DNA from 2 places in the Paenibacillus sp. FSL R5-0470 genome. Region 2 is predicted to be linked to the other one. Evidence: a T-box and tRNA genes for the amino acid it is inferred to sense, from the RefSeq annotation. Region 2 holds a T-box; the other holds one or more tRNA genes.
The links. A T-box is a leader RNA that pairs with one kind of tRNA and senses whether it is charged. The one in region 2 lies ahead of pheS (phenylalanine--tRNA ligase subunit alpha), so its partner is inferred to be a tRNA-Phe.

Region 1: it encodes a tRNA-Phe, which carries the amino acid that the T-box ahead of pheS (phenylalanine--tRNA ligase subunit alpha) is inferred to sense. The anticodon was not compared.

Annotation. Positions count from the first base shown of each region.
Region 1 is NZ_CP150238.1:3,175,918-3,184,452, reverse strand. It holds gene MKY99_RS14080 (YdhK family protein) at 1-413, opposite strand, end outside; gene sleB (spore cortex-lytic enzyme) at 638-1,231, shown strand; gene MKY99_RS14070 (CD3324 family protein) at 1,278-1,544, opposite strand; tRNA gene MKY99_RS14065 (tRNA-Phe) at 1,656-1,728, opposite strand; tRNA gene MKY99_RS14060 (tRNA-Phe) at 1,747-1,819, opposite strand; tRNA gene MKY99_RS14055 (tRNA-Phe) at 1,838-1,910, opposite strand; tRNA gene MKY99_RS14050 (tRNA-Phe) at 1,929-2,001, opposite strand; tRNA gene MKY99_RS14045 (tRNA-Phe) at 2,018-2,090, opposite strand; T-box leader at 2,144-2,384, opposite strand; gene MKY99_RS14040 (GNAT family N-acetyltransferase) at 2,471-3,004, opposite strand; gene MKY99_RS14035 (GNAT family N-acetyltransferase) at 3,001-3,534, opposite strand; gene MKY99_RS14030 (zinc-binding dehydrogenase) at 3,684-4,700, opposite strand; gene MKY99_RS14025 (TetR/AcrR family transcriptional regulator C-terminal domain-containing protein) at 4,845-5,450, opposite strand; gene MKY99_RS14020 (CD3324 family protein) at 5,545-5,811, opposite strand; gene MKY99_RS14015 (protoporphyrinogen oxidase) at 6,001-7,395, opposite strand; gene MKY99_RS14010 (FtsX-like permease family protein) at 7,567-8,535, opposite strand, start outside.
Region 2 is NZ_CP150238.1:1,850,766-1,859,300, forward strand. It holds gene MKY99_RS08020 (efflux RND transporter periplasmic adaptor subunit) at 1-580, opposite strand, end outside; gene MKY99_RS08025 (hypothetical protein) at 639-3,200, opposite strand; T-box leader at 3,470-3,756, shown strand; gene pheS (phenylalanine--tRNA ligase subunit alpha) at 3,915-4,949, shown strand; gene pheT (phenylalanine--tRNA ligase subunit beta) at 5,293-7,737, shown strand; gene MKY99_RS08040 (hypothetical protein) at 7,943-8,535, shown strand, end outside.

The DNA of each region.
Region 1 (8,535 bases), 1.3 Mb from region 2:
GCCGTTGCACCTTTCATATCTTTCATATGGTCAGCTTCCATTACGACTTCTGAGCCGGATTCATAGGGTTTATCGGCTGCTTTTTTGATTTCTTCATGAATAATCCACTTATGATTTGTAACTGGAAATCCGCCTGTTGCGGGCCTATAAGAAACGATATACGCAGTGGTATCAAAAGCTCCAACTATCGTTGCTGTTGCCTCTTTCATACCTTCCATATGGTCCGCTTGGATAATCGCTTTACTTCCTATTTTAAAAGTAGGATTCTCTGACACCTTCAAATTTTCGGGTACGTCACTTGAACTAGAGTGTGAGGAATTTTCCATTATCTTATTGCCATAACTATTATCATTACCACATGCGCTTAGAGTGAGTGCAGCTGCGATTATGAATAGATATAATTGCTTTTTCATATATAAAACCTCCGAAGTTGATGTGCCTCTGATTATTCATTTACCCATTTCATAGGATCACAAACCTAATGAAGTTTTTTCGAAAATGTAAAATGGATTATTAGATTACCAATAAATGAGTGTTGTCTCAGTTATTGAAGGTTTTTTATAATGTTTTCTGAAAGGAGGCTACTACAATGAAGACTAAAATATTCACTTTGTTGCTTCTTTTGGGTCTGGTAAGTATGGCTACTATGATTGGTTCTGCTAGTGCTGCTCCGGTATTAACCGTAGGGAGTTCTTCTGGAGATGTGTGGGATCTTCAGTATCGATTAAAAACTCTGGATTTCTATACTCAGCCTTTAGATGGTGTATATGGAGCACAAACGAAAGCTGCCGTTGCTAAATTTCAAAAGGCCTACGGATTAAACGCCGATGGAGTTACTGGTACAAAAACTTGGAATGCTCTAAAAAAATACACGCTTAATATTGAGGAAATGGATATTTTGGCGAAAGTAATCTACAGTGAATCGCGCGGTGAGCCTTATAAAGGACAAGTCGCAGTTGGTGCTGTAGTTATGAATCGCATACAATCTAGTCAATTTCCAAACAATATAAAAAACGTTGTATTTCAAAAAGGCGCATTTACAGCCGTATCTGACGGCCAGTATTGGCTTACTCCAAACCGGACTGCCTATTTAGCTGCTCTTGATGCTGTCCGAGGTTGGGACCCAACAAACAATTCGATCTATTATTTCAATCCAGATACAGCTACTAGTGCATGGATCTGGACTCGTCCTCAGAACTTAAAAATTGGTAAGCATATATTTGCGAGTTAACGCTTCAAATAAATATAATAGCCGGTCAACCCCTACGGTTGACCGGCTATTTTTTAGTATAAACAATTTTCTTAATACTATCTTTAGAAAGACAGTATTCACCTGAGAGCTGTTCGACAGTTGCACCAGCAGCAAACCTCAGGCAGATCTCAATATTTCTTGATTCCAAATATTTTCTACTCCCTGACTTCTCACCCCATTTTACATGTAATTCTTCAGGCTTTGGAACGTAGACCATACCACCGTTTATATATTTCTGTATTTCTTGTAGTAACTCTTTAGGGAAGACTGTATCTGCATTTACATATTTCATAATTAATCTACTCCTTAAACTTTTCAAATTAAGATGAAATAACAAACAACCTGTCTAACCATAATGGTCGGACAGGCTGTTTTTATAGAAAGCTTGCTATTAAAATTAAGATGGCTCGGAACGGGATCGAACCGCCGACACTAGGATTTTCAGTCCTATGCTCTACCAACTGAGCTACCGAGCCTTGCTATTAAAGTTAAGATGGCTCGGGACGGGGTCGAACCGCCGACACTAGGATTTTCAGTCCTATGCTCTACCAACTGAGCTACCGAGCCTTGCTATTAATGTTAAGATGGCTCGGGACGGGGTCGAACCGCCGACACTAGGATTTTCAGTCCTATGCTCTACCAACTGAGCTACCGAGCCTTGCTATTAATGTTAGGATGGCTCGGGACGGGGTCGAACCGCCGACACTAGGATTTTCAGTCCTATGCTCTACCAACTGAGCTACCGAGCCTTGCTATTATTTAAGATGGCTCGGGACGGGGTCGAACCGCCGACACTAGGATTTTCAGTCCTATGCTCTACCGACTGAGCTACCGAGCCTTGCAGGGATACAAATATTTCTTCTAAATGGAAACAAAAAGACCCCTCGTCCGAAAAGGGACGAGGAGCCGCGGTACCACCCTAAATTAGAACTATTCTGTACAACAAACAGAAATGTTCTCACTTAAATATTTAACGGTTAACACCGGTACACCTCTACTTGCCAACAATGGTTTCAAGGGACTGCTCCGGAGTGAACTTCGATCAACCCTTTTCTCTAGAAACGCTCTCAATCTCCGGCGTTTCCTCCCTGTAAAGAGGTATTGAACTACTTTTCTCCATCAAAGCATTTGTTTTGTTATATATTTTTTTTAATTGTAAGCCCTATTCCACTATAAGTCAATAGAAGAAATAATTCCCTCATTTCGATTTGATTAGCTTTATCCATTACAAAAATTAAAAATCATCTTTAATTCATCATCAAAAGACTTCTTACATTCTTCTTGAAAGCTATTACCAGTATATTCTTTTAGTGTTTTTCTCCAAAAATGCTGGGCTCTCCTATTTGTAGCTGTGGGATTGGTTTGTAGCTCCCATATTCCAATATGAAGATTAAATACCTCCTTAGCCGCACGTTCAGCGATTCCCGTACCTCGGAAGGGCCGCAGGATAAAGAATTCGTTTAAATAAAATTCACAACCTGGTGGTGTATGAGGTGGTGTGGCTACTAATGCAAAACCAGCAGGAATTCCATCCTCTTTTATTAAATATGGATATAAAATCCCCGGCTTCTCCCACCATATGTCGAACACTTTATTCTGTTCATTCAGTGTCTGTGTTTCATTATCCTCGTATACCCCGTATTGATTAGGAAGGTTCCCCCATATCTCTGATAGATCGTGTAAGTATAGTGGGTAGAGATTGTTAATCTTAAACTTCGTTGTGCTGTCAGTTAATGTTACAGTGATATTCATTTCGTTCTCCCCCTTCTATCGAATGCTTGAATATATTTTTGGAGATCACTCAAATAACGTTCTGTATAGTTGTCTTTGGTATAATCCTTAAGCAATTTTCGCCAGAAAGCTATGGCAGGTTTGTTATTTTCCATTTGAGCTAGTTTCCATTTAGCTTCTTTAAATAGATCAAGTGTTTTTATTGCGGCAGCAGTACCTATTCCATTTCTCCTGTATTTCTGCAAAATCATAAAGTCATAGATCACATGAGTTGGATCTGGGTCTTTATCTAAGTTTTCAAAAAGAACAACCACAAATCCAGCTACGTTTCCTGAAACCTCAATCAAATATGGATTCCATCGATGATCCCCTTCCCAAAAATAATCAATATTCACCTCGAATTCCCCATACTGGTTTACGTCTTGATCTGTAAATAAACTGAAATCATAATTGTAAAATTGATATAGATTAGACAATACCTCTTTATCTTCAAACGTTACAGGAACAAGATTAATTTCCATCATACCTCCACGTTTTTTCTCTAATTTCACTTCTATACTCAGTATAATTACGACCACACTCTAGTAATATGCCATGTTCAATTAGAATTAAATTTTATATAACGTCATTATTCTTCTAAAATAAAAAGAGTTCACCTGAGTTTTACACTCAAATGAACTCCAATATAATTAACTGATGATTAAGTTAGATCTACAATAACCTTGATCGTTTCTTTTGCTGCAATGGCTCTATCGAAGGCGGCTTGAATATCCTCTAATTTATAAGTCTGTGTCACCATTGTAGAGATATTCGTTTTCTTGTCGTTAATATGTTCAATTACCTTTACAATATCTTCATGTGTGTATCCACTAGCTCCAACAATATTAACTTCTTTACTCATCACTTGAGCAAGGCTTATAGGTACTTCATTTTTATAAACGGCAATGATTGCAATTCTTGCTTGTGGCTTTACAATCTGCATCACTTGTTCAAATAATATTGGAGCACCCGCTGCGTCCACAAAAGCATCTACATTGGGAACACTCACACCGTATACGTTCACTTCGCCGAAGTGTTTGATTAAACCCTCTGCTAATGTTTCAGTCGACGTATTAACTGTTATTGCGCCTAGTTCTTTTGCTTTATCCAAACGCCAGTTGTCAATATCCACTACGCAAACATCTTTAATGCCTTCACCAATTAATCCTGCAGCTGCAGATAGACCAATTGGACCAGCACCAAGAACTACGATTTTTTCACCTAGTTTGGGCAGTATGCTAAAAGCGCCATGGAAGCCTACGCTCATGGGTTCCATTAATACGGCCTCTGTTGCCGAAACGGAATCATCGAATTCATAAAGGTTATAATTAAGTGCTGCATCTTCAATTAAGACATATTGTGAAAAGGCTCCTACCTCCAACGAATAACGACGGCCTGCACGTTTTGCAGTAATTGGATTCACACCTACACGCATGCCAACTTTCAAATCGGTTTCCACATCAGAACCTAATTCGACGATTTCACCAAACATTTCATGTCCAAACTCTGAGCCGAAACGAATACCCATTTCTGAGCCTGCTTTTACTATATTAATATCTGTACCACAAATCCCCCCCGCTAAAATACGAACCAACGCATCTTTTGCTCCTACTTGAGGCATCGGACGCTCTTCTATCCCCACACTATTTTGACCGTGATAAATGCCGACTTTCATCATTCGTTAACACTCCTTAATACTATCTATTACTTTCATGGTAGTAGTTATTAAGGAGCTAAGCAATCTACAATAATACTGAAAGCGTTAATAAAGCAACAGTTGATAAATATGTGTTAATTAAAATTTAAATAGTGAAACAATTCACTATATCTTTTTATTATTTGCAGGTATAAATGGATTTAACTGTATGATTCGTTCTGCTAAATATTTAGGTGTATAAGGCATATCATTGCCTAGCCACATGGAAATTGTACCAATGATAGCAGATGTTCCATACCAAGCCGCAATATCAGATGGAGTATCGACGGTTAAGAAATCCTCTGTTTTTTGAATCGATTGTTGTTCTGTTGTTGTTAATATCAATTCATATAACAGATCTATCAATTTCGGTGTGAAATAAGGAATATTTTTGGTTACAAGCAACACCTTATACATATGAGAATTCTCTGCAATATGCTCAAGCAATAAAATCAGCGAGGTAAGTTCATCCCCTGGTTTATAGGATTCTTCAAATTTATCAATGAGTATTTTCTTTAGATCTGCTAATAAATCATCCAAGATACTATCAATCAAATCATTAATATCTTTGTAATGTAAATAAAATGTGGCTCGATTGATTTCAGCCTTTAGCGTAATAGCGTTGATCGAGATCTTATTCAGTTCTTTCTGTGCTAATAAATCTATAAAAGCATTCCGGATTGCTTTTCTTGTCTTTCTTATCCGTAAATCTAAGTATGTTTTGTCTGCCATGAATCTTCCACCTCGTAGTTAATGAACATACTGTCAATTATAATACAAAAAGCCACGTCAGAGCTTCCTCTAACGTGGCTTTTTGGGATTATAGCTATTTTTTTGTGTAAACAATCTTCTTAATACTGTCCCTTGATAGGCAGTATTCATCCGAAAGCTGGTCAACCGTTGCTCCAACGGCAAACCTTAAACAAATCTCAATATTTCTAGATCTTAAGTATTTTCTGCTCCCTGACTTCTCGCCCCATTTTACATGTGCTTCTTCAGGCTTAGGGATATACACCAAACCACCATTAATATATTTCTGAATTTCCTCTAATAATTCTTTTGGAAAAATCGTATCTGCATTTACATATTTCATAGTCGCTCTGCTCCTTAAACTTTTTTTGAGTTTGAAGGTAGCAAAGTCTATTCTAAAAACAACCCTGCAAAGTGCACTGGCGGTAAATCAATTTTTATTCGCTCTATACAAACAACCGCCGTTGTTTATAGTCTAGACTTTGCATAGAGCTTATCGCTAATTTTCTCACTATTGTCCGCCCTCCTTTGTTTAATGTGTAATTACTTGTTCCAAAATGCGTTCCGCTGTCTTCTCTCCATTTGCAATACAATCAGGAATACCCACACCATAATAAGAACATCCAGCAAGGATTACATTCGGATAATGATCTGCAATCTTCTTCTCTAAGGATACTACAATCTCGTGATGGCGTTTGTGGTAATTTGGCATAACATCATGCCATTTGGTCACTTCGTGGGTAACTGGATGTCCAGTAATTCCAAGACTGGTCTGTATATCATTCAACGCCACCTTTAATAATTCCTCTTCTGAAAGCTTAATCAAGGACTCATAATGCGGTCCTGAGCTTTTATAAAAGAGTCTGACAAGCAGACGTTGTTGACCAGACGTGTGCTCCCACTTGCGACTTGTCCACGTACAAGCATTACAAAGAACATCGTCACTGTTGGCTGTTATAAACCCTGTACCGTTCGCTGGCAGTTGACTGTCAGGGATATCAAATCCTATATACACACTAATCATAGAGCTGTTAAACAACTGTTTGAAATCTTCATTCAGCGCTTCGTCTTGAAGTAATGCTTGTGCAGTAGAATGCATCGTTCCTAGTACGGCAAAATCGCTCTCCAAGATTCGTCCATCTGCCAGTGTTACCCGGTACCGTTCTCCATCCTTTGCAATGCGCTCTGCCCGAATTCCTTTGATGATCTCAACATCGGACAGCTGTTCTTCCATGGCATCAATCAGAGCAGATACGCCACCCTTAAAAGACATAAACTTCTTATCGCCGTTCCCCTGGAATTTAGCCTTATTCGCGGACAATCCCTGAATAATACTTCCATATTCATTTTTATAATCAATCAAATAAGGAAGGGTCGAGGCAATGGTAAGTTCGCTCAATTTCCCGGAATATACACCTGATAGGACAGGTGATATTTGCTTCTCGACAAGTTCTTTTCCAAAGAAAGCTTCCAGAAAATCACCTACAGAATCGTTTTTCGTAAAACGATCATTCGGAGTATAGAAATCTTTAAGTGCTTCAACTTTACCTTCAGCAGAGATCAAATCTGTAGTAGCAAGCGATTCAATACTGAAAGGGATGCCAAAGACTGCATCTTTAGGGATTTGCTTCAGCTTACCTTCTGTGTAGATGTATGATACTCCTGTCGCGTTATATACAACCTCATCCTGAATGCCTAATTCTTCAATCAATGGTGCTACATTTGTCTTGCGAGTGACAATTGAATCAGCACCAGACTCCATGATGAAGTCATCATGCTGAAGTGTTCTGATTTTGCCGCCCAGTCTATCGCTGGCTTCAACCAAAATTATTTTTACATCCAACTTATTATGCTGTATAGATTTCTGTAGATAGTAAGCGGTAGACAATCCAGTAATTCCCCCGCCAATCACGACGACCGTTCTCAAGCGTTGACACCTGCCTCTAAAGTTATAATCTGTTAATTTCAATTGAATACATTATATCATAGGGATTTATATGTAATAACATACCGTTCGTGTCATATATAACACAAAACACCCCAAAAAAATATAAACCTTCAGAAAAGTCAAATAAGCCGCGATTATCGCGGCTAATCCTTATATATTCTCCTGTTTTAAAGCATCAATAATATTTTCCTTCTTCACTTTTGAACTGGAGTACAGCATAGCTGAGCTAACGATGATAAATACAGCGACTATGACATACAAGATACTCATCCACGGAAGTGCGAATCCATAGGAGAAACTACTCATCATGGATCTAAAGATCAAGTACATCACGACTATGCTAATCGGAAGCCCGTAAAGTAGTGATTTTATCCCATAGAAGATACTTTCATAATTAATCATTTTATTAAAACCGTTTGGCGTCATCCCTACAGACTTCAACATCGCAAACTCTCTTTTACGAAGTGATATGCTAGTTGATATCGTATTGAAAATATTCGCAATCGATATTAGTGTAATCAAAGCAATAAAACCATAGGTAAAAATAGACATTAACATGATCATCTGCTCACTATTTTGTCTATTTTGAAACACATTTTGAACATAGACATTCCGTTCTTTCATCTCTTCAATAGCTTGTTGTGTCGCTAATGGATCAGAGCTGTTCAGGTTTAGTCGGCTTTGTATATCGTTACTCATCGTATCATTTGTTAGTTTATCGAAGACTTGTTCAGAGACGATGATGTTTATTCCACCAACCATTGCTGAATGTACTCCCATTGGACGTTTATCAGTTAGAGCGACAATTTTTACTGGTGATAAATCCGTCTCTTTTTTTGTATCCCAATCCGTATAAATAAGGTCAAGCTTTTGGCCGATTTCAGAGTGAAAAGCCTTGGTTTCAACAATTTTTTTGGCTTTCTCATCCTCAAAGGTGACGGTATCATTCACAATAGCTGACATCTGATTGAGATCCGTTAATTGTTCATAACTTATACCGACGGATTCTGCATAGGTTCTCAAACTCTGCTTATTTAGGGCATGGATCTGAATGTAGTAAGGATATTTCCCATTTTTTAAAATACTGCTATCCTTCTCCACGATTTCTTGCAATTCTTT
Region 2 (8,535 bases):
CATCCATCGCTTTTTCACCGCTGGCTATGTTAACTGCTGTAACAGTTCCGTCAATAGGAGCGGTTAGGGGATCTGGAGGGATCATATCCTCTTGTACAGATGCAATTTTTTCGATTTGAGAAGCGATATCCGTTTTCGCTTTTTCAATCGAACGTTTGGCACTGGCTAATTCATCCTCGGAGGCACCTGCCACGGCAAGCTTCTTATACTGCTCCTGCTTGTCCTGAAGATCCTCTTCAAGCGAGGTAAGAGAGGTTTGTTCCTGCTTGAGATTGTCGCTCAAATCATCGCCTTCGAAGGTAATTAATGTCTGACCTTTTTTCACATTGTCGCCTTCTTTGACAAGCACCTCAGCTACGGTTCCAGCGTCCTTCGTTTTCACTTTTCCTGTTTCAGTGGCCGTGACGGAGCCTGCTCCAGATACATTTACTACGATATCGCCCTTCGTAACCGTGGCTGTATTAACGGGCACTTCAGCAGCCTGACTGCTCTTATCAGGTAAAAATGTATACACCAACAATCCGGCTGTTACTACAGCTACTACTCCGATGGTCCAGAGCAACACTTTTTTCTTCTTCATTTCTTTCCTCCATAGATCATCAAATTTCTTTTAACTTAGGCCACACCTCGCACACTTACTAAGTGTCGGATGGATTGTTAGCACTAGAATCGGTGTTTGAAGTGGAATTGTTGTTTGAAGTCGTTGACGCTGCCTGATAAGTGACAACATAGGTCCCAGTTCCCAGCAAATTTCGATGACCTTGGAATTCGTCGTATACATTCAATCGGATCGCGCCGCCACCTAGAGTTTTGTAAAGATTGCTTGTGAATGTTGTGGTGTATGACTTGAAGTTCCCTAATGGTAGGTCTGTGCCCAGTGTTAATGTCTTCTCCATCGTTTGTCCGAAGGGGTCGATCAGCTCTAGTACAAGCTTGTGCTCATAGGTACCCGATTCGTAAAGCGTGCTGCTCGACAGGTTGTAGGTTAGGACAGTGCTTAGCGTATCTTTTCCACCAGTGACGGAGGCGACTGCATTTGTAACGGATAGGGTATAAGGGAACAATTCTACATCCAAAAGATTACTTTTTGACTCCACCGCAACATTATTTAGACCCAGTGACACCGTATTGATATAACCCGTTGATTTCCCGCCAGGAGCCGTAAGTTTTCCTTCGGATACCCCTTCACCGACATAAAGAACAAGCTGAGAAGGATCTACTCCAAGTGGAAGCTTAGTCCAGACGGTAACCAGATTTTTTCCGTTAGGGCTCGTGGAAGTGGTAGACTGGTTGACCTCGGCTTCGTAATATTGATTGTCAGGCGTTTTGTAATAAGCTACGAGTTGAGCCTGCTCCGATTTACGTGTTTCCTCACTGTTCATTTCCAGTTCTGTGTACATGATATTGGAGCTCGCACCCTGATAAACCGTTGTCCGGCGCTCTAACACTTCTGCTTTTTTACTTTCAAGGTCAATTTGGAAGGAACTTAGTGCTGCAACTTCCTGAACACGGCTGTCCAACTGATTTGTATTTAAAGAAAGAAAATTATTTTTGCTTTCGCCGGAGGTTTCTTGCAGCGTTATTTTTAATTGATTGAATTGGTAGGTGTAAGGAACATTGGCCACGACATAAACGTCTGCGGATTCATTTGGCCCGAGTATGGTTTGCGTGCTTTCTGTGACAACTTGGGAAGTGCTGCTAATATCACTCTCACCAGCTTTAATGACACTTGTAAATGCAGGAAGCTGCACAGAGGTCGATTTCGTGTTGCGAATATTGATTTTAGCTACAAGCTGATCTTTGTCTGCCCAAGGTAGCCGCTGGATGTTCTCAAGCTTGACAGCAAATGTGCCGTGACTGTTCTCCACCGCGTATTCTGTATCCTGCCAATTGTTAGTTTGGAGTGTGTAAGGAATCTGATAATAGGCCGCAGGAAAAATGATCTTACTCTCTACAGCGGGTTCAGTCATTTGCAGCTGTAGCGTTCCTTGAGCTATCGTTAGCGGAACTTCTGCACTGAGCTCAATTATTTTTTCTTCAAGGGGTTTGAGTGTAAGGTTAGCGAAAGCCTTCGTGTCCACCGGAAAGCTGTATCCTTCAGCGGCTTTAACGGTAAACTCATAAGCAGGCAAAGTAATCGCCTTGTTGCCGCTATTTTTTACTCGGAATTGCAGCGTCCACTTCGCGGTGCCGTTGTCGGCATAGACATTGGCGCTTTTTAACTGCGTCTCGACAGTATTATTGTTGATCGTAAGCTTCTTGATGACATTGCTGGCTACGACAAGATCTGGTGTGGTAGCAGCGGGAAGGTTATAGGTGACGATGGGCAAAGCTATTTTTAATGAGGTATCTTCTCCAGCAAACTGCAGAGTCATATTGTCTGTCTTCATATAAGAGGGAATTTCCGTCATGTAGTAGATCGTCTTTTTTTCCTGTGGCTGTACTTTGTAGTTACTGCTCGCATCATCAAGCGTTAATTCAAATACAGATCCTCCTGCAGATGCGAGGTATCCCTTAAGTCCAGGATCACTTAGCACTTTGGTTCCTTGATTGGTTAAGCTCACACCTACTTTGGCGTATACCTTACCGTTATATTTGTAAATTTGCAGACTTTCCGTTTTGGTTGTTACGGGCTGATTATTCAAGGTTATCTTTTTACTTTGGCCTCTAGCGACCGCTTGTGAAAAAGCCACAGGCAAGGTGAAGGTCCCCAGCTTTTTTTGATAATCAGTACTGCTGAAATCCCAACCGAATACTGAAATCTTCACTCCATTTAAAGATGTGGATTTACCTACGTTTACGTAATAGGTTACGGATTGACTGCTTTTGGAGGGGATAGATTTGATGGTTGCACTGCTGGTTACTGAGCTTCCTTGGATAACGGTTCCTCCGGCAGTAGTTACTTTAGAGAAATAGTCCACAAGATTGATGCTGCTTCCGCTCCCATTGTTATAGCTGAGGGTGTATGTAAGAATATTGCCGCCATCCTGAGTCAAAAACCCAACATCGGTCAGCTTCACACTAAAGTTACTCTTTAAAGCTATCGAGCCGAGTTTATCCAGAGTGGATGCAGTGGTGGCAGTTGCTGTTTTGGTGGATGAAGTAGTCGTTGATGCCGCGTATGCTCCATACGCTGAAGCTTGACTCAGAACTGCTGCGCTAAGTATGATCACAGCTACTTTTGTTCTTCGTGCATGCATGTAATTCCCTCCCGGTATGAAAGTCCTTGTATTTTGAAGGTGATTTATGATTGAGTACAACCATGCCTTCTTAATAATGGAAATTATCAAGCTCCGCTGAACGTTAGCTGAAAAAAAGTCCCCAAAATGGCTCTGAACCTTAAAGCCAGCTTAAAGCCAGATAAAAATTGCCCTAATTATGCTTGAACTTGTCAAAACGACAGATTTTGCATATAATAAACAGACATATCTCTTGCATAAAAGAGATACCTGACAATTAGATTGAATTGTGAAATGCAGTGATGGAGAAGAGTACACAGTGCCTGACTTACAGGGAGGAGACGCCGGTGATTGAGAGCGTTTCTAGGATACAGAGCTGTCGAAGTTCACTCCGGAGCAGTTCCTTGAATTCCTTAAGATTGCCTTGTAAGGAAGCGTAGGGGAAACCGGTCACAGACCGTTATTTCTGTATAAAGTGAGATAGGTATCTGTCCAGCCAAAAGAGGGAATGAAGCTCTTAAGGGGAACAGATCAGCTTGTCTAACAAGGGTGGTACCACGGTCTTTTCGTCCCTTACCGGGAGGAAAGGCCTTTTTTTGTTGAATTATAAGAAAGTATAAGCTTCACGCTATACTTTTTCCTTATAATTCTCGCATAAACGCATACCGTCCTTAAAGGACGCCGAAGGCGTTTTAGCTTGAACTAGACAATGATTGAAGGGGGCTGTACACGGCCATGAAAGAGAAGTTGGAAGCATTGAAGGTTGAGGCGCTGGCTAAGTTGCAGGAGGTTATGGATCCACAGGTTTTGAATGACCTAAGAGTGAAATATCTCGGTAAAAAAGGCGAGCTTACAGAAGTTCTACGTGGTATGGGAGGACTTAGTGCTGAGGAGCGTCCGGTTATCGGGCAAGTAGCGAATCAGGTGCGTAGTGCCATTGAGGAGATTATTGGAGCGAAGCAAGAGGCTTTTCAACAGCAAGAGACTCAGCAACGTCTGCAGGCTGAAAAAGTAGACGTAACCCTGCCAGGTCGCCGCATGCAGCAAGGGGGCGTTCACCCGCTTAGCAGAGTGGTTCAGGAAATTGAGGATATTTTCATTGGTATGGGCTACCGTGTGGCTGAAGGTCCGGAAGTGGAGACCGATTATTATAACTTTGAAGCCCTAAATCTGCCTAAAAATCACCCGGCTCGCGATATGCAGGATTCCTTTTATTTAACGGATGACCTGCTTATGCGTACTCAAACGTCTCCGGTACAGATTCGTACTATGCAGGCTATGAACGGTGAAGTTCCAGTTAAAATCATTTGCCCGGGTAAAGTATTCCGCCGCGATGATGACGATGCAACGCATTCCTTCCAGTTCCATCAAATTGAAGGTTTGGTTATCGGAAGCAACATTCGGATGAGTGATCTGAAAGGCACCTTGCAGCAATTCGTACAAGAAATGTTCGGCCCGAATACAGACATTCGTCTTCGTCCGAGCTTCTTCCCATTCACCGAGCCAAGCGTTGAAGTGGATGTAAGCTGCTTCAAATGTGGCGGCGATGGCTGCAGACTGTGCAAGCAAAGCGGATGGTTAGAAATTCTTGGCGCCGGCATGGTGCATCCAAATGTTCTGAAAATGGGTGGCTATGATCCTGCTAAGTATAGCGGCTTCGCATTTGGTATGGGTGTTGAGCGGATTGCTATGCTTAAATACGGCATCGATGACATCCGTCATTTCTATAACAATGATATGAGTTTTGTAAAGCAGTTCAAGGGCGTTTAGATTTTTGGTGGGCGAGCTGGCTGACGGGTTAGGAGTAATTAGCAATTGGATTACTGATCTTGCTTAATAAAAGACTATTAATAGAAGGAACGGAGAGAAATTTTGGAACTGTAGAAGCGCCAGCGTTCGCCTTTATCCTCGGATTTCTACCGCGAGAAGCGGTTCTAATCAGGAAATCTGAGGATAACAGCGATCGGAAGTCCAATATTTTTCGTAGTGACTGCTCTAAATAGGACGGGTATGAAGCTTTGATCGAGTAATCCTAAATTGTACTACCCCCACAGGAAGCAGATCGAACGGCAAGTAGATAAATACATCTGAAACATAAAGGAAGTGAGCGGACATGAAAGTATCAACCGGATGGTTGGCTGATTATACATCGATTGAAGGAGTAACCGCCGAAAAGCTAGCGGAGAAGATTACCGCTGCCGGCATTGAAATTGACGGAGTAGAGCGCCGCAATAAAGGGATTTCCGGCATCGTAACCGGCTATGTGAAATCAAAAGAAAAGCATCCTGATGCGGATAAACTGAACGTATGTATCGTGGATGCAGGTCAAGGTGAAGATCTGCAAATCGTCTGTGGCGCAAAGAATGTAGCTGCGGGACAAACCGTTCCTGTAGCTCTTGTTGGCGCTAAGCTGCCAGGGCTGGATATCAAAAAAGCGAAGCTGCGCGGGGTATTATCACAAGGGATGATCTGCTCGGCTAAAGAATTGGGACTCAATGATAAATTGCTTCCTAAAGAGCAGCAAGAAGGAATTCTTGTACTTCCTGAAGGTACAGAGATCGGTCAAGATATTTCAAAGTTGCTGGGTCTAGATGATGAAATTCTGGAATTCGATCTGACTCCGAACCGTTCAGACTGCCTAAGCATGATTGGTGCTGCTTATGAAGTGAGCGCGATTCTTGGACGCGACATCAAATTACCAGATCCTGCGAGTGAAATGATTGAGATCAGCGGAGCAGCTGCTCAATCTATTTCCGTTAAGATTGAGAATGAAGAACATTGCAGTCATTACGCAGTTCGTTATATCTCAGGTGTTAAACCTGCAGCATCCCCGCTGTGGATTCAGAATCGTCTGATGGCGGCAGGGATTCGTCCAATTAACAACATCGTTGACATCACTAACTATGTGATGCTCGAATACGGACAGCCGCTTCATGCTTTTGATGCAGATAAAATAGAAGGCGGAGAACTCGGCGTTCGTCTTGCTCACGAAGGTGAAGTCCTGACTACACTTGATGGCCAAGAACGGAAGCTTGAGCCACATATGCTCGTTATCGCTGATGGAGCTAAGGCTGTAGCTCTGGCTGGAGTAATGGGAGGTCAGGATACGGAAGTTACTGCTGAGACGGTAAATCTCGTTCTGGAATCTGCTAAGTTTGACGGAGGAACCGTTCGTAAAACCTCGCGTCAACTGGGACTTCGCTCGGAAGCATCGCTTCGTTTCGAGAAAGAAGTGGATCCAAATGCAGTGATCCCTGCATTGAATCGCGCTGCAGTACTTATTGCACGTTATGCTGGCGGATCTGTGCATGAAGGAATTGTGCAAGCAGGAACAGTCGCAGGAGAAGAGAAGGTACTTACTTTGTCCTTGGAGAAGCTGAACCGTTATCTCGGAACAGATCTGTCCTTGCTAGAAGTGAAGACATTGTTTGGTCGTCTACATTTCAAATGCGGGGATACTGCACAAGGATTGATCGAAGTTCAGGTGCCAACTAGACGTGGCGATATCAGCTATGATGTTGACCTTATCGAAGAAATTGCTCGTTTGTACGGGTATGACAATATTCCAACGACTCTGATTGAAGGTGTTACAACGCCAGGCGCATTGACGCATAAGCAATCACTCCGCCGTGAACTGCGTCGCCTGTTGTCACATGGCGGTTATCAGGAAGTAATGGGTTACTCCTTCATCCAGCCGAAACAAAGCAAAATGTTCCCTGAGTTATCAGAAGGCTCACAAGCGGTTAAATTGGCTATGCCAATGAGTGAAGAACGCAGTGTACTGCGTACTAGCCTTCTGCCACAACTATTGGATATTGCTAGCTATAATACCAATCGTCGTCAAAGCGATCTAGCGTTGTTTGAAATCGGCAATGTCTTCTTCACAGATGAGGAACAGTTGACTCGTCAGCCGCGTGAACTGCCGGTGCTGGGGTTATTGCTTAGCGGTAGCCTAACCGTGAAGCAATGGAACGTTTCTGCACAGCCTGTAGATTTCTTTGATTTGAAGGGTGCGCTGGAATCAGTATTTGCTTATTTGGGTCTTACAGACAGAATTATCTACGAGGGAGATAGTCCAGAAGGGTATCATCCTGGACGTTCCGCGTCGGTTTATTTAGTCGGAGACGAGGGTCGTGTGAAGATTGGAACTATGGGCCAGCTTCATCCGGAACTGCAAAGAGAGCTTGATCTAGTGGATACTTATGTAGCTGAGATTCTATTGCAGCCGCTGTATGATAACACGCAAAGCCGTCTGCAATATAATGAGCTTCCACGTTTCCCAGGTATGGAACGGGATATTGCAGTAGTTGTAGATTCAACTGTACCAGCAGGCGATCTGCTAGCTTCCATCCGTGCAAACGGAGGAACTTTGCTGCAATCCGTGCAGGTATTCGACGTGTACACTGGTGGCAAGTTAGAGAGTGGAAAGAAGAGTATTGCGATCTCACTGCTGTATCGTCACGGTGAACATACATTGACAGATGAAGAGGTTGGAGAGGTGCATGATAAGCTATTATCAGTCCTTCAACAAACTTTTGGTGCAGAATTAAGAAAATAGCAGGAATTGTGTAAAGCCGCAGCGAATCCATTTAGAAACTGAGATTCGCTGCGGCTTTTTCTGGGTAGAGTGAAATGCGGAGGATATCAGCGAGAGTCTATTGATTACAAGGGATTTTGCCAAATGCTTAAGAAAAAAGCTACAATAGAAACAGTAAGACTAACTTAGAATCCGCACACATACAAAGGAGGGCACAACTGTGGCTATGGACCGGACACGTGTCGCCGTGGAGATATACGGAACTTCCTATAAACTCGTCGGAAGCAGCACTGAATATATGAAACAAGTGGCCCGTTATGTTGACGAACATATGCGCACGATTTCTAAATCACACAACAGACTGGATACGCCGCGCATAGCGGTGCTTGCAGCAGTACATATGGCGGAGCAGGCTATTCAGGTTCAGGATTTTAAAAATGAACTCAACATGATGACAGGTGAACGCAGTGAACTGCGATTGGAAGTATCTCGCCTGCTGGAGGTTCAGCGGGAGCGACAAGAAGAATATGAACGCCTTGAAGCGGCGGCTAAAGAAGAAGCTACACGACTGATTGCTGCGGTTGAAGAAGAGCGCAAGCGTCATCTGGAAATTCAGGAGAATGAGCGTAAAGTACATGCTAACCAGCTGCAAGAGGCAACCCAAGCGGCTGAAGCCGCACGAGAGAAGCTGGAAGAGGAGCTGCTTGCGCGTGAGCTGGAGTTGCAGGAACTGCGGGCAAGTTATGAGGCTGAACAGTCTGCTATGCGTGAGAATCATCGAGAGGAACTAGCGAATGCAGAAGCCATCCGTCTACAGCA